4 regions of the Proteus sp. G2626 genome follow, and region 1 is predicted to be linked to each of the others. Evidence: predicted binding sites of a transcription regulator. Region 1 holds the regulator's gene; each other region holds the start of a gene.
What was found. The regulator Fur, encoded in region 1, represses iron uptake genes when iron is present. The targets are predictions, from matches to a motif close to ATAATAATGAGAACNACTATCAA.
Positions count from the first base shown of each region.

Region 1 (3,223 bases):
TTCAGTTATTTCGCAGAATTTGCGTAAGGTATTTACCCTAAAAGGCAGTCAGAGTGGGTATTGTAGTGGGAGGGTAAATACCTTTATTTTTAAATCCTTTCTTTTTCATCCTTGTGCGTTTTTTCATTCTATGGCAAATTTCTTCTCATTCATTTTATCACTCCTTATTTATTATTCTGCATTTAATGTTATTTAATAATGCACGTTTTCAGGAAGAAGCATGTTAAAACGATTGGATGATTTTTTATTAGAACCTCCATTAAGGCCTTTTAAAGGTATAAAACGATTTATTGTTGAGTTTCTTTTTTTTGGTGTAAAAGAAGCGCGTTCTTGCTTATTTGCCGGTTTTTTCTTTTTTATTTTATTTACGACACCCAGTAAAGGAATATTAGGTATACCTCGTTATGATGTTTTACTTATTCTTGCTATTGCTTTCCAACTGTGGATGGTATGGGGAAAACTCGAAACATGGGATGAATTAAAAGCGATCTGTTTTTTCCATATTGTGGGTTTTGTTATGGAGTTATTTAAAACTTCGGCTGCGATAGGATCGTGGAAATACCCTGATTTTGCTTACACAAAGTTGTGGGAAGTGCCTTTATTTACAGGGTTTATGTATTCAGCTGTGGGGAGTTATTTAATTCAAGCATGGCGCTTTTTAAAAGTACGAATTGAACATTATCCACCTTATTGGATGGCAACGTTGGTCGCACTTGCTATCTATATTAATTTCTTTTCTCATCACTTTATTGGTGACTATCGTTGGTATTTAACCGCCTTTATTTTAGGTCTTTATGCGCGTAGTGTCGTTTATTTTACGCCTTATGACACAGAGCGAAAAATGCCACTATTATTGGCTTTTGTTCTGATTGGTTTTTTTATTTGGCTTGCTGAGAATTTCGGTACATTTTTTGGTGTTTGGCAATATCCCAACCAAATTGGTGCTTGGTCTGCTGTACATGCAGGCAAATGGGGCTCTTGGTCATTATTGGTCATTGTTACATTTACTATTGTGGTTCATTTAAAACATATTAAACAGAGTATCAGTGTGGCTAAATAGAGTTATTTTATCTTCAAATTTAGGGCAATAAAAAAGGAACTGTGAACAGTTCCTTTTTTCTACTGAGAGATTATCCAGAATGAATTATTTCTCATCATGTGCGTGGCTATCTTCTTTACAATTGCCTTCAGCACAGTGGCCATATAAATAAAGGCTATGATTGGAAAGTTTGATACCATGACGTTCAGCGATGTTTCTTTGGCGCACTTCAATCGCATCATCTGTAAACTCGATAACTTTACCACAATCAAGACAAATTAAATGATCGTGATGGTGTTGTTGAGTTAATTCAAATACTGATTTACCCCCTTCAAAATTATGTCGGGTAACAATACCAGCATCGTCAAATTGGTTTAAGACGCGATACACGGTTGCCAGACCAATCTCTTCACCGATATCGATGAGTTTTTTATAGAGATCTTCAGCACTGACATGATGGCACTCAGGATCCTGGAGCACTTCCAAGATCTTTAAGCGAGGAAGTGTAACTTTTAACCCAGCATTTTTTAACGCTTTATTATTGTCGGTCATGCGGATTTAATCCTGTTGCTAATGGTGAATTTAATTTTTGTGCTCACTAATAGGGTTTATTCATTAACGCTCGGGTGAATAAATAACCTTATTGATTATAGGCATGATATTTAAAAATAAACACCCCTACCTATCACACTATCTTAGCACACCATTGAATAATTATCATTCTCAATATTGAGTATTTATTTTATCCCAGAATTTCGTCTAGGCTCATTTCTTCTTTAATTTGAGCAACCCAAGCGTCAACACGCTCTTCGGTTAGTTCTGGTTGGCGATCTTCATCAATTGCAAGGCCGATAAAGTGATTATCATCTGCAAGCCCCTTAGAGGCTTCAAAATGATAACCTTCAGTTGGCCAGTGACCCACAATGACTGCACCACGAGGCTCGATAATATCGCGGATTGTACCCATTGCATCACAGAAGTATTCAGCATAGTCTTCTTGGTCACCACAACCGAACAATGCAACTAACTTACCCTCAAAATTAATATCTTCTAATGTCGGGAAAAAGTCATCCCAATCGCATTGTGCTTCACCATAATACCAAGTAGGAATACCAAGTAACAGAATATCAAATGCTTCGATATCTTCCTGACTAGATTTTGCAATATCATGAACTTCGGCATTATCCGCGCCCAATCGTTCTTGAAGCATTTTGGCAATATTTTCCGTGTTGCCGGTATCACTGCCGAAGAATATACCTATGATTGCCATAAAGTGAGATAACCTCTTTTATTCTATATTCGTTATACATCAAGATGTTGCATTATTGGCTACATTTATTCTCACTAATCACATACTTTGTATACTACTAGTGATTCATTTAACGCTTGCCTAGCTATACCTCGAAATATTTAGATTATATTTGTCTGTGTTTGAACAATTACTAGTGAAAAATAAGCTTCATGTTTTCATGATAGAAAACTAAAAAATGTATTTTGACGAAAATAGCAGGGTAATTCTGTCGAATTTGTGTGGTTTAGTTGCTAGCTATTCTCATTTTGATGCATTTTTAAGGCGTAATTTTGTGCTAATTGCTCTAGTAATATTTCTTCAATAAGTTCGCTACGACTGACATTTCTTGCTGTCGCCAACTCATTAAGTGCATTCACAGCGTCTTCATTTAATTTCAACTCAACTCGACGTAAACCATTGACTCTGTCTCGTCTTAATTGATTGCGTTTATTAATTCTAAGCTGTTCATCCCGAGAAAGCGGGTTTGTTTTAGGTCGCCCAGGTCTGCGTTCATCTGCGAACAAATCCAGTGTGGTGCGATCAGTTTGTTCTTTTGCCATAAATTTTGCTGTGAAAGGGCGTATACCAATGACTAAATTGCGAAACGCCCAATAATACCCCACATAGTGGCGTCCTGCCACTGCTTCCTGAGTTTAACCTATTGTCATTTGGTCTTTTTATCGACACATGGTGTGATTAAGTACAATAATTATACATTCAGGTAAGTTATTACTTTCTTAATGAGGTCATTTTAGGTAATTAATTAAACTTTGGATAAAAAACGACGAATAGCGTTAATAACCGTGTCAGGTTTTTCTGAATGTACCCAGTGCCCAGTATTGGCTACGACAAAAGCGCTAGCAAGCGGAAATTGATGTGCAATATCATGACGA
Region 1 is NZ_JAABNH010000029.1:74,455-77,677, forward strand. Features, by position in the region: gene GWJ05_RS16640 (DUF817 domain-containing protein) at 221-1,060, shown strand; gene fur (ferric iron uptake transcriptional regulator) at 1,145-1,591, opposite strand; gene fldA (flavodoxin FldA) at 1,782-2,309, opposite strand; gene ybfE (LexA regulated protein) at 2,582-2,890, opposite strand; gene ybfF (esterase) at 3,094-3,223, opposite strand, start outside.

Region 2 (3,223 bases), on a different contig from region 1:
CTGGAAAAAGATGGTGGTCTCCTTGTTTGCTTGTGTCATGGTATCTAACACATTAGCCATCGTTTCATGTGTGACCCTCTCTTCACCAATGAAAATTTGCTTATCAGACTTTATGGTCAAATAAACAGGCTTTTCAGGGCGAGGCTGTGGTTTTGCACTTGAAGCGGGTAAATTTACTTTTATATCAACGGTAGCTAAAGGCGCGGCTACCATAAAGATAATGAGCAGAACCAACATGACATCAATAAAAGGCGTCACATTGATATCATGTAATTCATTATCATCACCTGAATCATCACCAAGACGCATTGCCATAATTCATTACCTTGCTTTGCTGTTTTCGATATCTAAGTCACGGCTAACTAATGTCACCACACCTGTTGCAATATCACCAATTTCACCACGATAGCCTGCGATCATACGAGCAAAAATGTTATAAATGATAACGGCCGGAATTGCAGCAATCAGACCAATCGCAGTCGCTAATAAGGCTTCAGCAATCCCTGGAGCAACAACCGCCAAGTTAGTCGTTTGAGAATGTGCAATACCAATAAAGCTGTTCATAATTCCCCAAACCGTACCAAAAAGACCAATAAATGGAGAAATTGCGCCAATAGTAGCTAAGTAGCCATTACCACGGCCTAACTCACGAACAATAGCAGCAACTCGACGTTCCATACGCATTTCAACACGTTCTTTAATGCCTGATGCCACTTTACTTTCTTGAGAGTAAGTACGCTCTAATTCAGCATCATTAAAGAAATCAGCCGTCGCGCTCTTATTACCGAATTTTTTGCTAATAGCTAAAGCATCATTAAGTGATTTAGCATCAACTAATTGCGCTGTTTCATTTCTTAATCGACGACGCAATGAAAGTAAGTAGCTTCCTTTGGCGAAAAATAATGCCCACGTCACAATAGACGCTAACAGTAAGCCAATCATAACGCTCTTAACGACTAAATCGGCATTACGATACATGCCCATAACGGACAGATCTTCTGCAAATCCTCCCCCTGTCACCATTTCTGGCTCTACTTGTGATGACATATTTTCTGTCGCTGGCGGAGTATTTTCTGCGTTTTCAGCCGTTGTAAGTGATGTATTTTCACCCTCAAGCTTAGCCGGTTCAGATCCCGGCGTTTTAACTTCATTGCCTGTATTAGCAGATGAGTCTGTTGTCGGTGTTGCGGTTGTAGCAGTTCCCTGTGTAGAAGCTGTTGAAGAAACGGCAGCAGTAGTTGGCTGTTCGGTTGGTGTGGCAGGAGTCGTATCCGCAAAAGCAGAGCCTGTCAGACCTATTGCCAATAGAATAGAAGCTGTCAAATTACGCATCAGTTGGCCTTTTACTCTCTTTTTTATCTATTTATTTATTCAGTAATGACGCTTTTCAGTCACTACTTACCCAAAATCGTTCGCTTACAATCATCCTGTTTGCCATCAGGAAAGAGAAAACGCTCAAATGATATCAAACATGAAGCATTTTGATAGTAATTATCATTACTATTTGGCTATTTTTTTTTCATTTGTCGATTTTTAAGACAAATTATCGTTATTTCACGTAACGTGAAATTTTATCAACTATGTCGATCGTCTTTTGTACTTATCCAAAAAATGAATTACCGTGAAGTAAACACACCATCAATTAAAAAGAAGGTATTAAGGATGACGCTAAAAAAACAAGAAACCTCACTCCTCCTTTCTGGTCGAGATAAAAAATATGCCCAAAGCGCAGTAAACCCAATTATACAACGAACTTCATCCGTTATTTTTGATTCGGTTGCACAAAAACGTGAAGCAACGAAAAAACGTGCTGAAGGTACACTTTTTTATGGACGTCGAGGCACAACCACTCACTTTGCCTTACAAGAAGCCCTAACTGAATTAGAACAAGGTGCAGGTTGTGCACTTTTCCCTTCGGGTGCGGCAGCTATTACACAGTCAATACTCGCGTTTGTTGAGCAAGGCTCGCATATTCTTGTGACAGGATCAGCTTACGATCCAACACAAAATTTTTGTGATCAGATCTTGCGCAAATTTTCCGTCACAACAACCTATTTTGATCCTCTAATCGGTAAAAACATCAGTCAACTACTACGACCTGAAACAAAAATTGTTTTTCTTGAATCCCCCGGTTCAATCACGATGGAAATTCAAGATCTACAAGGAATAGTCAGCTCGATTCGCCAATATAATCCTGAAATCATTATAATGATTGATAACACTTGGGCGGCAGGATACCTGCTTAAACCACTTACTTTCGATGTCGATATTTCAATCCAATCTGCCACAAAATATATTAATGGCCACTCCGATGGCATGTTAGGTTTTGCTGTAGCGAATGAACGTTGTTGGGAGCAGTTACGAGAAAATACCTATTTATTAGGTCAATGTGTTGATCCTGATACTGCTTATATGACAGCGAGAGGATTAAGAACATTACCAGTGAGAATGAAGCAACATGAGCAAAGTGCATTGGAAGTTGCTCGTTGGCTAAAACAACACCCATTAGTTGATAATGTTTATCACCCTGCACTAGCCTCTTGCCCAGGGCATGAATATTTTCAACGTGATTTCTCCGGTAGCAACGGTTTGTTCTCTTTTAGTTTAAAGAGAATTTTAACGCCTGAAGAATTTTCACTTTTCTTAGATAACTTTTCATTATTTAAAATGGCATTTTCATGGGGAGGATTTGAATCTTTAATTTTAGGTTATCACCCCAATGATATTAAATCGATGCGCCAATATGAAACTCAATCCACATTTACAGGAACGTTATTTCGCATCCATATCGGATTAGAAAATGTAGACGATCTTATTGAAGATCTAGAGTGCGCGTTTTTACGTATTTCCTAATAAATAATGAATTTTTTATTAAAAAAAATCTATCCCTGTGGAACCACAGGGATTAAATCAAACTGTTATCTTTATTTTGCGTTAGAATAACGAACATAAAGTCTTTTTAATACGAGTTCGCTAATGAGTACATTAAAAGAGATAATTCACGCATTAATGCAACACGATTATATGGTGTTGGCTAATCCTAATGTGTTATGGGTTATCTATATTGTTCTTTTTGTTATTATTATGCTGGAAAACGGGGTATTACCCGCCGCATTTTTACCTGGAGATACACTGCTTATTCTTTGCGGTGCCTTAATTGCAAAAGATGTTTTACACTTCTTTCCAACAATCATCATATTAGGTACTGCCGCCAGTTTTGGGA
Region 2 is NZ_JAABNH010000009.1:268,797-272,019, forward strand. Features, by position in the region: gene exbD (TonB system transport protein ExbD) at 1-315, opposite strand, end outside; gene exbB (tonB-system energizer ExbB) at 322-1,332, opposite strand; gene metC (cystathionine beta-lyase) at 1,663-2,853, shown strand; gene GWJ05_RS05640 (DedA family protein) at 2,977-3,223, shown strand, end outside.
Region 2: a site for Fur is predicted at 1,482-1,504, ahead of exbB (tonB-system energizer ExbB). Genes of this name have one in related genera too.

Region 3 (3,223 bases), on a different contig from region 1:
CAACGATATTTAGCATTCAATAAAACAGAGCGAGATTGGCCGTAATAACAGTAATAATCACAACCAGAGAGATATTCTTTATCAAGAATATTGTTGATATTTAACTGTAATTGCCACTGTTTATTGAAGTTATAGATTGCAGCCATATCCCATAATGTTGCACTTGGTACTGTTAAATCACTGCTCTTCGGATTATCTTTAGATTTACCTAAATAACGCACACCTGTCCCTAAGATTAAATCTTGAGTCCCATTAACTGGAATAGTGTAACTGCCCCAAGCAGATGCGGTATGTTTAGGAATTAAGCCTGCTTGTTGTTTACCTTTATTACCTGTGTCATCGGTTTGCATATCGGTATAGGTATAATTGGCTTTTAACGCTAAACGTTCCGTTAATTGCATTTCACTTGTGAACTCCACGCCTTTAGATGTCACTTTACCGGTTTGTGTTGAAACAAAAGTCGTTGGGTTTGCAACAAGTGCATTCTTCTGTGTGATATCAAACCAAGCAATATTGAAGTAACCATCCATAAAATCAGGTGTGTACTTTATCCCTGCTTCAATTTGATCACCTTTTAACGGTTTATATAGATCGTTAGTCGCAGGGTCGATGGTGCTCATCACTTCAAAAGATTCGGAATAACTCACATAAGGAGACAGGCCATTATCTGCGAGATACATTAATCCTGTATTGAGACTGAATTCACTATCAGTACGTGATTTGTCCTCATTTTTTGCTTGTGCTTTATTTTCTGTTTTTACCCAATCTTGACGTACGCCCGCGACTGCAACCCAGCGATCGTCAAATTTAGTTTGATACTGTGAGTAAAGGCTATATTGTGTTTTGTCGATGGTACGATTGACATTATTAGCAGGATCAAGAGGGGTATATTTACCGTAAACAGGGTGCCACGGATTAATCGTACCAAAGTTGTAATTATCTTGCTCATCACCTTTGGTTTGGTGATATTGTAATTCAGCCCCTGCTAATAGCGTATGCTCGAAATTATCTGTATCCCATTCACCGACAACATTATTATCAAAAGAAATACTTTGATTTTTACCATCACGGAAAACAACACCACGATTCAGTTCTGTTGTAGCAATATCTGAATTAGGGAATGCATAGACACTACGCAATAATAGATCGTTATAACCATAATTTAGACGTTGAGAAAAACGCCAAACATCATTGATATTGCTTTCTAACAAATAACCCGCCGAAATTTGTGTACGTTTATATTTATCGTAACCTGGTTCGCCTAAATTCGTTGAAGGTTTAATTTTACCAAAAGGAGATGAAATTAATGTCCCCGCGGCAGGGAAGAAAGGATTGGTAGGTGTACCATCATCATGCAAATAGGTTGCCATAAAGGTCAGTGCTGTATTGTCAGTTAGATTAATTGCAACACTTGGCGCAAGGTAAATACGCTTACTATCTGTGTGAGATAATTCTCCGTCTGATTTTTTCATTAACCCAACAAGGCGGTAGCGCACACGTTTATCATCAGTGGCACTTGAAACATCAAAACCTAACCCACGTTGGTCATTATTTCCGACTTCAAGAAATACTTCATTTTGAGGCTTAAAGCTGGGTTTCTTTTGTACAACGTTAACCGCGCCACCTGGTGTCGATTCACCGAATAATACGGCCGAAGCGCCTTTTACCACTTCAATTTGTTCAAAACCATAAGGTTCAAGTAGCCATGTATAATAGCCATCACGAAAGAGACGACTATTATCTAAATATGTTGCCGCTTCAAAACCACGTACACGAAGCCAGTCAGTATCGTTATCAGCACCAAAGGGCTGAGAAACAACACCTGAAGTATAACGTAAGGCTTCATCGAGTTTTTGAGGAGCATGAGTTTCGAGATCTTTTTGGGAAATGACAGAAACAGATTTAGGTGTTTCTTGCAAAAGAGTATTTACTTTTAGAGCTTGAGCGCTAACCACAAGCTTCTCAACTTGCTCTGTTTTTGCTGTTTCTTCCGCAAAAGCCGGTGTTGCTGCAATAAAAGGAAGGGAGGCAGAACAAAATAATGCCACTGGTTTTAATTTAAATGCACAAAAATCAATCACAATAGGTCACCGAATAATAATCATTACTATTATCACTATTATTCATACAATAGGTACTAAGGTAAATTAATTTATACAAAAATGTCTATAAATAATAATTTTTTGGGTTAATTAACTGATTGTATTCATCCAAACAAGGCGACCACCAACAGAAGTGCTACGATGTAGTACATTATAGCTTAAACATAAAGTCCACATTTCTGCTACTTATTGTGAATAATTGCTCTGTTCACCACAAAATATAGCATCATTATTTTTTAATAATTTGGAGTTTCCCTGTGTTTAATTGCATACCACTTTGCTATTCCCACCAGATTTAGATAAAGAAACACAGATTGAGTTATTGGAAAAATACTTAAATAGAGAAGAAATATAAAAATGATGGTATTTCTTTATCTTTTAATCAAAATAAAGTATTCCTTATTTTTAAACACAAAGTTATCTATGAATTTATTAAAGATGATAAAAATATGAATGATATTGAAATTTACAAATAAGATTAATCATAAAATAGGGAATAAAATACAGTAAAAAGGCTCGATATATAGTTATCAAGCCTTTGATTATTTATCACTTTACCTATGTTATGAAATTAAAGCATCACACCTTTTTTCGCGAGGAACTCATCATAAGTTCCTTGGAAATTAGTCACTTTTTCAGGTGTAATTTCAATAATGCGGTTTGCTAATGAGCTAACGAACTCACGATCATGAGAAACAAAAATCAAAGTACCTTGATAGAGTTCTAATGCCATATTCAGTGATTCAATAGATTCCATATCCAAGTGGTTGGTTGGTTCATCCATGATCAGAATATTTGGTTTTTGCATCATCAGCTTACCAAATAACATTCTGCCTTTTTCACCACCTGATAAAACTTGAACTGATTTTTTCAAGTCATCTTGAGAGAACAGTAAACGACCTAATACGCTACGTACAGATTGCTCGTCGTCTTCTGGTTTCATCCATAAGCTCATCCAATCAAATACGGTCATATCTACTTCAAAATCAGTTGCATGATCTTGTGCATAATAACCAATATTTGAGTTTTCAGACCATTTTAAACGGCCTGTATCTGGTGTTAATTCACCGACTAATGTTTTAATCATCGTCGATTTACCCACACCGTTATTACCTAGAATG
Region 3 is NZ_JAABNH010000027.1:264,453-267,675, reverse strand. Features, by position in the region: gene GWJ05_RS13780 (TonB-dependent siderophore receptor) at 1-2,081, opposite strand, end outside; gene GWJ05_RS13775 (ABC-F family ATPase) at 2,674-3,223, opposite strand, start outside.
Region 3: a site for Fur is predicted at 2,095-2,117, ahead of GWJ05_RS13780 (TonB-dependent siderophore receptor). Genes of this name have one in related genera too.

Region 4 (3,223 bases), on a different contig from region 1:
GGCAATCGTAAGAAATTCATTTACTCCCCCTAAAATAACGTCTATTGTTATTTTTATGTTAAGTCCACTTGTTATAAATGATTTTAGTATTGAAAATATTTTTATTTTGTCATTATACTGTCATAAAGCTTCGATAATTTTCACTCTAACTCCATGATGGGGAATATGAATGACAGAAGCAATGGATAAATCTCGTTACTTACAGAAAACTGGCAACAACCGAGCATTAATGTTCAGGATTGTGGCCGGTTTTTTTGTTTTCTGCGACTAAATAGAGTCTAAAGGGGACTCATGGTAAATGAATAAGTGACCAATAAAAGATGTCGATGACTTTTTGAAGACTAACAAGGGTAAATACCACTATGAGTAGACAAAAAGCAGCAACACGTTTACGCCGAGAAAATAAACGTACTTCACGTAAAGAACAACGTAACGGAGCACATCGAGATAATGTCATGGTTTTACCAGGATTTGGGGAAATTGATACGATTGGAATGGCGAGAGAAAAGCGTGATGAACGCGCGTTATCTCCACGTAATGAAGCTCAATGCCAATACATGAATGCGATTAAACATCAAAATCTTATTTTTGCAACGGGAGAAGCGGGTTGTGGAAAAACCTTTCTCAGTGCCGCATTGGCGGCAGATGCTTTAATTCATAAAGAAATAGAACGTATTATTGTTACTCGACCTGTATTGCAGGCAGATGAAGATCTTGGTTTTTTACCCGGAGATATTGCTGAAAAATTTGCACCATATTTTCGTCCTGTCTACGATGTATTAGTCAAACGTTTAGGCGCATCATTCTTGCAATATTGTTTACGACCGGAAATTGGCAAAGTCGAAATTGCGCCTTTTGCCTACATGCGAGGCCGTACTTTTGAAAATGCATTTGTTATTTTAGATGAAGCGCAGAATGTCACTGTCAATCAAATGAAATTATTTCTAACGAGAATGGGAGAAAATGTCACCGTTGTGGTTAATGGCGATATTACGCAATGTGATTTACCTTCTAATATACCGTCTGGATTAGCGGATGCGCTTATTCGATTTGAAGCCAATAATCGAGTAGGGGTAATTAAATTTATGCAAGAAGATTGTGTACGTTCTACATTATGTCAGCATGTATTGGCTGCTTATAATGATTAAATTGGGTATAAGAATTTTTGTATAAAATAAAAAAGGCTGCATATTATTAAGGAAATGAATATGCAGCCTGTACAGCCAACGTTTAATCTTTCATTGATAGTTTAGCTTACATCTTCGTTATCCATTACATGATGACGTTCAGCGTGATAGCCTTCTTCGTCGTAACCAAAGCGCCAATAAGGGATTGCATAAATTAAGCTACGATCATAGCCGTTATCACGGCGAATATGGCGCCTTAATGCACGAATAATTTTATCTTCACCGGCAATCCAAAACGCAACATCTTCAGCAGGTAATTTCCAGGACATAAATTCATTAATTAAGTTTTGAGTTTGTTCTTCAACTGAGCCAATCAACCAGATTATCTCTAAACCACGAGGACATTTAATTTCTTGGCGATGCGTTTCGTCTTCTACTCGGATAACGACTTTTCCTCGAACATTAGGTTGCATGGTTTCAATTAAAGCCATCAAGGCTGGTAATGAACTTGGATCGGCTGCCATATAATAATGTGAAGCTGGCGCTAATAGAGGGTCTGGCCCTCCCGGATTAGTGATGCCAATAAAGTCACCTGGTTTAGCATTTAGCGCAAAATGAATAGCGGGGCCAGCATCTTCATGAACGGCAAATTCAATATCTAACTCTTTCTGCTCTGGGCGAATGGCTCGAACACTATAAGTGCGGACAATCGACCTTGGTTCACCTTCAGGCCATTTAGGGCCTTTTTCAGAAAAACTGGGTACTGTTGGTTTAGTTTGGCCTTCTAAGGGTAAAAATATTTTCAGATGTGCGCCCGCAGTATCAGCAGGGTAAGTATCTAAATCATCACTGGTAAAGGTAATACAGCGCATTCCAGGAGTGACATCAGTAATGCGTTTTACTTGAACTAAGCGAGGAGGTGCTGGTTTATAAATATTTTTTTCTTGAGGTGTTTTGGAGTTACTCACGTTTTTTTACCTGACTCATTTAATTGTTTTATCAATATAGATATTATCATTTTCAATTAATAATGATAGTCATTATCAACATTAACATTGGTTTAGTAAAGTTAGGTGTATGTTTTACTTATCATTGTGTGATTAGGCTCAAACTACTCATACAGAAAACACTTATTAATTAATGAATAGATAAGGCAATAAATCAAGATTGATAACGTAAGAGAAGAGCTTAAAAAAGCTGTCAATAAAAGTAGAATAACAAAGAAATAATAAAAGTTATTAGATTTAAAGAGAAAACACGTGATTAGAAAAAATCAGGGAGTAATAAAAGGTAACAATGAGAAGAAAATGAATTAATACAGTGAGTAAACTTAAAACTAATGTACTCACTGTATTTTGATATAACGTTAGTAATAGATTAGGCTTTAGGATCTGGGCCAAATCTGTTGTCGCCTTTAGTTCCTTCAAGACACATAAAGACAAAAACGATTAATCCACCAATGGCAGGAATAAAGGCAAGTAAGAACATCCAACCCGATTTATCTTGGTCATGGAAGCGACGAATAGTCACCGCAAGGCTAGGTACGATAATAGCTAAAGAATAAATACCTAAAACAATACCAATAATTGAACCTAAACCACTCATTTCACCTGTATTCATATCTATTGATGAAATTAGAATAGCATATAAGATGGTAATAATAATGGTATTTACTAAGGTAAACATCCAGTATTCTTTTCTACGCGCACGCCCTGAAAAATTAGCGTAATTATTTTTAATAACTTCTAAGTACCAATTCATGACTTCATCCTTAATTTAGTAGCAACAATACGTAAGCCTAGTTTAGGGGATCTTTCTTAGCAATTAAGATAATTCTAAATTATCAAAATATGTTTTTTAAAAAGACATAATGATCTCTTTCCCCATTTAATAGGGCGATAGACTTAATTTTTAAGTTAATCAAATAGGTAACATACAATATACGTCTTTATAAAGTAATACAGACGTGAAGTGCTAAGCGGCGGGTATCATAATTACTTTAGAAATTGAATTCAACAAGTACTCTATTTTATTTCTAGAAAAGATGGTTTTTTATAGGATTGTTAATATGTTTATTTATCGTGATAACAGAATAA
Region 4 is NZ_JAABNH010000027.1:481,146-484,368, reverse strand. Features, by position in the region: gene GWJ05_RS14735 (methyltransferase family protein) at 1-20, opposite strand, end outside; gene phoH (phosphate starvation-inducible protein PhoH) at 363-1,148, shown strand; gene GWJ05_RS14725 (siderophore-interacting protein) at 1,250-2,095, opposite strand; gene GWJ05_RS14720 (DUF805 domain-containing protein) at 2,505-2,888, opposite strand.
Region 4: a site for Fur is predicted at 2,152-2,174, ahead of GWJ05_RS14725 (siderophore-interacting protein). Genes of this name have one in related genera too.